Regions from separate parts of the Peribacillus sp. NPDC096448 genome, predicted to be linked through region 2. Evidence: riboswitches for the same ligand, from Rfam matches in the RefSeq annotation. Region 2 holds a riboswitch; each other region holds the start of a gene.

Region 1 (2,271 bases), on a different contig from region 2:
AATGACCGCTTCAATCGCGGCTTCCAATTCCGCTTGCTTAGCAAGAACTTCGTTCGGATCAACAGCATTGACCTGTGCTATCTCCACTTTAGCCATTCCCATGGAGAATTCCTTTGCATCAAGAGTGATAAGCTGGGCAATCGTTTTATCGCTCAAGTCAGCTCCCGCCTTCAACATTTCCAAGCCATATGTTTCGGCGTCAACTCCCGCAATGGCAGCCAATTCCATTGCTGCTGCAACGTCTTGCTCCGTGCAAGTCGGTGATTTGAACAATAAAGAATCGGAAATGATGGCAGACAGCATAAGACCTGCGATTGCTTTAGGAACTTCAATGCCGTTTTCTTTATAAATTTTATTTAAAATGGTTGCCGTACAGCCAACTGGTTCCGCACGGTAATATAAAGGATCGCTTGTTTCAAAGTTAGCGATACGGTGATGGTCGATAACTTCCAGCACACGGACTTGGTCAATATCTTCAGCACTTTGCTGGCGTTCGTTATGATCGACCAGGATTACGCCGTCAGCTTCCCCTGCAACTTTTTCCACAAGACGGGGAGCGTCGAATTTGAATTGGTCCAATGCATATTGAGTTTCACCATTCACTTCACCCAGACGAACTGGTTCAGCGTTGATACCTAACTGCTTTTTCAGATCCGCATAAGCGATTGCCGAACAGATTGTGTCTGTATCCGGGTTTTTATGTCCAAAAACTAATACTTTTTCCAAGATTTTATCCCCTTTTTCATAAATATTTTTCCGCGAATCCCCTCACCGCAATAAGGGAGAGCCACCTTTACTAGACACTTTATTTTAACACAAAATCCCGTAAAATCAGCGCTTGAATTATCCTTTCCCCAATAAAATCTTTCATTCCTTGACTCTCTGCCATCACTTTGTCAATAGATAAGGGTTGGTTTTTTTCAAATATATTAGTTGAATTATCATCGTATATGGCTTACGATAATATAAGCAGAAATACTAGATATTGATTACATAAACAATACCAATAACTATATATAGAATTTATTATAATCCAAGGTGCCAGTGATGGCTGAAAAGGGAATCCGGTGCAAACCCGGAACTGTCCCCGCAACTGTAAATGTGACGAAATGAGAAAACCACTGTATAGCTCTTTATACGGGAAGGACTCAAAGTAGGATGATCATGAGTCAGGAGACCTGCCTTGAATTTTTCACGTTTCTTATTCTTCGGGGATTGAGATGATGAAACGATAGTATAACGGCCATTTTTTCATGGCTCTTTTATTCTATCGTTTGATCCGCCTCAATTCTTTGGGCGGTTTTTTTTTATTTTAGCGGAAGTTACCAAGGAGGATTATTAATGACTCAAACATATAACTCTACCATAAGTGAAAATGACACAGAAACGAAATCCATCCAGCTTGAGACGTTATCGAAGGAATTCGAAGGCCGTCTCGATATGGAAAAGTTCAAAAAGCGTTTTACAAAATGGCTTGATCGCAAAAGTGACTCAACCGAAGAACAGGCATCAAAAAAACTGATTCAGCTCGCTCTTGAAGGTGTGGATATCGATGCTCCGGATTGGACGTTCGTTGCTGCAGCAGAACTGTTGAATACAATGTATAGGGATGCACAAGCCAATCGAGGTTATGAAGGCAAGAGTTATGGCCCATTCTATGAGCTGATCACGGAACTTTCCCAGCTTTCGGAAGGTCAGCGTTATCCCATTTATAAACCAGAACTGCTATCTTCATATACGAAAGCGGAAATTGAGGAATTGGGTTCGGTGATCGACCCGGAAAAAGATAAATTATTCTCTTACATAGGCATCTACTTATTGAACGACCGCTATCTAGCCCGCCCAAAAAAGGACAAGGTCTACGAACTTCCACAAGAACGTTTCATGATCATCGCAATGGAAATCATGCGAATGGAAAAAACGGAGCATCGCCTGCAACTTATAAAAGAAGCATACTGGGCCATGTCCAACCTTTATATGACCGTTGCGACTCCTACACTCTCCAATGCAGGTAAAACACATGGGCAGTTAAGCTCTTGCTTTATCGACGCAATTGAAGATTCCATTGACGGAATTTACCTATCAAACTACGATGCGGCAAAAGTATCTAAATTCGGCGGCGGTGTCGGCCTTTACGTTGGTAAGGTCCGCTCACTTGGTTCTGATATCCGGGGTTTCTCTGGAAACAGTTCCGGTACGACGCCCTGGATTCGACTATTCAACCAGACAGCTGTAAGTGTCGATCAATTGGGTCAACGTAAAGGTGCCATC
Region 2 (2,271 bases):
GAAAACAAGAAGATGACGATTGCCGAAACCCCAACATCTAAACAACAAAAGGCATAAACACCTAAAGAATTTGTAGACCTCGATCTGGTATGGTTTTTACTCTTATAGTGCTAACGACCCGTTAGCCATCCATGAATCGCAAAGAATGAAAATGGTTAGGCAGTGTTAATACTAATACTGACCTTAATCCAGTCAACCCTAATCCATAGACTAATTAATTAACGCTCTCCTCTTTTTTTAAACGATTGAGCAGGGTCTTCTTAAGTATTGTCATCTTTCATTTTTAAAGAAACTTATTTTCATGGTAGTTTAAGTGAAGTCCGTCACAATCTTGTTGATAGAATAATGAAAAGTAAAAATAGTCGATTCCTTAACGTTGAACTGCACCCCAAAAAAATAGGCGACGTGTAACCCCTTGAGCGCCAATGGGGTCTTTGCTATGAGTACTTCCTGAAAGTAGTCTTATGTATGTTTCCACCTTCAAAAACATTAGGATCTTAATTTGATATAGCATAAATTTGCAATAACGAATATAATTTGTAATAGGTAAACTTTTTTTCATTTCATTTTTAAAAAGTAAATATTCCATTTCAAGAGAGTAGCAATCGTTAAACAAACAAATGTAGGAGAATGTTATATATTTGTTAGATTTTTGAGAGAACATGTATAAATTCCTTCTTACTTACTGTATTTCGTTTATAGCTAGGATTAGTAGCTGGATTTATCAAAAATTACTTAGAGATGAAACTAATAAAATGTAATGGTTTACAAATAGTTTCAACTGACTAATTTTAGAATAGACAAGTTCTAAATTTTATTATGAAGATAAGGGAAAATTTCATATTTTATTGGAATGGGTGTATTTGTTTAATTGCAAATACTTAAAAGGGAAGCCGGTGCAAAATCCGGCACGGTCCCGCCGCTGTAAGGGTGAGTCCTATGTGAAAATGTCACTGGATAATATCTGGGAAGACGCATAGAGATGATGAGCCTAAGTCAGAAGACCTGCCCGTTCTAGAGATGCTGTTAAACCTACGGGAGATAGGGAGGTGTTAGAGTGCTAGAAGACAAATTTCTTGAACTATAGGCATTTCTGACCTGATAAATTCTGGTAGGAAATGTTTTTTTTGTATTTCATATTTTTCAAATAGTTAAATTCTATAATTGAAGGTGAGAACGCATGTTTTTAAAGAAGTCTAATTTATTCCGTTCTTTTGTTGGACTGCTAGTAATATTTACAATCTTTGTTACTGGTTGCAACAACACAACAAAAGATCAAAAAAATGTATCAGATAAAGATCAACCAAAAATTGTTGCGTTTTCTTGGCCTAGAGATATCGGTAATTTAAATCCACACACGTATTTTCCAAATGAATTTTTTTCTCAAGCGATGGTATATGAATCTCTTGTTTATTACGGTGAAGGTGGGGAAATTCAGCCTTGGCTGGCGGAGAGTTGGGATATATCGAAAGATGGAAAAGAATATGTATTTCACCTCAGAAAAGATGTTAAGTTTTCTGATGGTTCGCCATTTAATGCTAAAATCGTTAAGAAAAACTTTGATACTATTTTAGATAACCGCAAACAACATGAATGGGTGGAATTAATTAACCAAATTAAAGGTACAGAAGTAGTGGGTGAATATACATTTAAACTTACTTTGCATAACTCGTACTATCCAACTCTTCAAGAACTAACTTATGTTAGACCTTTGAGATTTGTAGGAGAAGCTGCTTTTCCGGACAGTCAAAATACATTTAAGGATGGACTCAAATCTCCGATAGGTACAGGTCCGTGGGTATTGAGCGAATATAAGAAAAATGAGTTTGCTGTATTCAAAAGAAACGAACATTATTGGGGTTCTAAACCTAAAGTAGATAAGGTGGTTGTTAAAGTTATTACTGACGGCGAGTCTAGAGTATTAGCTTTTGAGAAAAAGGAACTTGATTTTATTTTTGGTAACGGGGTCATCAGCCAAGATTCATTCCAATTCTTGAAGAACTCTGGAAAATATAAAACCAAATTGTCAGAACCTACTGCTACAAGAACGCTGCTTTTTAACACAAATAACGAAGCTACTAAAGATCGTAAAGTTCGGTTAGCTCTTAACCATGCGTTTAATAAACAGGCTGTTATCGATAATATTTTTTATGGTATGGAAGAAAAGGCTAATACTTTATTTCCACCTGTTTTGGATTACACAAAGATTAATGTAGATCCTTATAAATATGATGCAGCAAAGGCAGCACAGTTATTGGATGAAGCTGGATG
Region 3 (2,271 bases), on a different contig from region 2:
CAATCATCAATGAAATGAAGGCACTTAAAAACGAGCTGAAAATGATTCCCGTTAAAATGATCGTTTCCACTTTCATCGATCGATCCATTTTTTTTGCAAAAGTCAATACGCAGAGCATCGTGAGCACTGAGCATAAGATGCTCAATGCCGGAAGAGTATATAAACCGATGAATGGCAGTGATATATTCAAGAATATTGTCAATACGGCGCCGACCGATGCTCCTGATGAAATACCTAATGTGTAAGGATCAGCGAGCGGGTTCCGGAGCAGTCCCTGAAAAGCCGCACCCGCAATCGCAAGTGATGCCCCAACCAAACCCGCAAGCAATACACGCGGCAAGCGGATGTTCATCACGATATTCGTCAGCATCACATCCGGATCGGCAGAAATCGGCAAGTGGAAAATCTCCTTGCCGATTATTTGTAAAAGTACGGAAATCGGTACTGACACCGAACCAAAGGAAATGCCTATCGTCATTGCGAATAACAAAATGAACAACGCAATCAAATAAGCAAACGTCCATTTAGTTGTCAAATTGGTTCGGATAGACTGATTTGGCAAGTTCCTCTACTCCCTCTATTAAGCGCGGACCGGAACGGGTCACCAAGTCAGAATGGACATCAAAAACTTGGCCATTTTTAACAGCATTTACGTCTTGCCATCCTTTTCGGCCCGTCACTTCACTTACTGAATCTTTCGTATAATAACCATACGTTGTAATGATGACATCAGGATTTGCAGCAATCATCGACTCTTCATCAATTTTTGCCCAACCGTCCAATTCAGCAGCAGCATTATCCGCTGAAATAATATGAAGCATCTCATTCATGAAAGTATTTTTTCCAGGTGTGAATATTTCTGGTGAAGGCGAAACTTCCACTAAAACGGTCTTCCTATCCTCTTCCTTTACGGATTTGGCTTTTTCCTGGATATCCTTGAGCTTCGTTTTCATATCCGCAACGATTTCATTTGCCTTATCATGTTCTCCCGTTGCCTGTCCAATCATTTCAATAGACTCATAGACTTGGTCAAAGCTTTGTGCATCATTGACTACGAGAACATCTATTCCAGCATCCTTAAGCTGCTGTAAACCCTCATTTGAATTATGGGCACTTGATGCATGCGCAAGAACAAGGTCAGGCTTCATCGAGACAATCAGCTCCGTGTTCATTTCCATTCCGCCAACTTTTTCAATTTCTTTCGTTTCTTCCGGGTAGTTATCATTGTCGGAAACACCAACGACCTTTTTTCCCAAACCAAGTGCAAAGACCACTTCCGTATTACTTGGTATCAACGAAACGATTTTCTTCGGCTTTTGTTCTATCGTTACTTTTTCCCCAGTTGCATCTTTAATCGTAATCGGGAAAGCTTTGTGTTGAGCATGGTTCGTTTGCTGCTTTTCTTTTCCTTCATCAGTAGTGTCACTGCAGCCGACCATCATGCCTGCAACAAGCAACATCAACAATATCAGACCAAAAATCTTCTTCATTTTCATTCCCCACAATCTTTTCATTTAATTTCTTCCACCTAATAAAGAAAACGTAATCCTGAAAGATGCCCCCAAAACGAAAAGCACCTCCCGTTAAACGGAAGATGCTTGCATGGCAACAATAATCAATACGGACTCTTTCTTAGGGTCTGCCACACACCTTCCCATCCGCGTAGGTTACAGGTGTACGAATTCTGGCAGGTCTCCTGGCTCATGGTCATCGTCAACGGTACCTTCCCATATCTCATACAGTGGTACACAGCCGTCAGCTCCCATATACAGTGGCGGGACCGCGCTGGCATTTCACCAACTTCCCTTTTAAGTCATTAAGACACCAAAATCGTTCATATGTATATAATTTTCACTGCCTTCATTATACACCATGTAAGAATCGATTATTATATGATTTTTCTGAACGAATACGAAATGACCCTTCCACCTTCAATGCTTTGACGCATTTTCAATCAGTGACGCAAACCCATCGACTGATAACCCGGGTGAAATCCGAACTCGATGCAGGGCACGCATCCCTCGGTCCCTTGAAGCCCCCCATGTTCGGTAGTGACTGCCATCTTGTATCAGCTTCTTCTGATCGCCTGAGACTCTCTTCGTTATACAGGGCAACCGGATAGGAAAGCACTGTCGTGTCCTGGTCGGGGATATGGTCGATTAACTCCTTCGACTGAACCATTTCCGCTTCTTGCTGCTCTGCCGTCATGCGGTTCAGTTCCAAATGGTTGATGGTATGGCTTTCGATCGAAATCCCACCCTTGCTCATCTC

What was found. Region 2 has a riboswitch for cobalamin ahead of nikA (nickel ABC transporter substrate-binding protein). Riboswitches for the same ligand answer to the same signal wherever they lie in the genome.
Region 1: another riboswitch for cobalamin. It lies ahead of ACIQ0C_RS17070 (ribonucleoside-diphosphate reductase subunit alpha); the one in region 2 lies ahead of nikA (nickel ABC transporter substrate-binding protein).
Region 3: another riboswitch for cobalamin. It lies ahead of ACIQ0C_RS14860 (ABC transporter substrate-binding protein); the one in region 2 lies ahead of nikA (nickel ABC transporter substrate-binding protein).

What each region holds. Positions count from the first base shown of each region.
Region 1 covers NZ_JBIWEU010000010.1:441-2,711, forward strand. Annotated here, with positions in the region: gene ACIQ0C_RS17065 (manganese-dependent inorganic pyrophosphatase) at 1-726, opposite strand, end outside; cobalamin riboswitch at 1,020-1,200, shown strand; gene ACIQ0C_RS17070 (ribonucleoside-diphosphate reductase subunit alpha) at 1,342-2,271, shown strand, end outside.
Region 2 covers NZ_JBIWEU010000023.1:27,142-29,412, reverse strand. Annotated here, with positions in the region: partial or broken gene ACIQ0C_RS24115 (translocation protein TolB) at 1-54, shown strand, start outside; cobalamin riboswitch at 839-1,027, shown strand; gene nikA (nickel ABC transporter substrate-binding protein) at 1,181-2,271, shown strand, end outside.
Region 3 covers NZ_JBIWEU010000008.1:66,964-69,234, reverse strand. Annotated here, with positions in the region: gene ACIQ0C_RS14865 (FecCD family ABC transporter permease) at 1-562, opposite strand, end outside; gene ACIQ0C_RS14860 (ABC transporter substrate-binding protein) at 525-1,490, opposite strand; cobalamin riboswitch at 1,670-1,844, opposite strand; gene ACIQ0C_RS14855 (polysaccharide deacetylase family protein) at 1,951-2,271, opposite strand, start outside.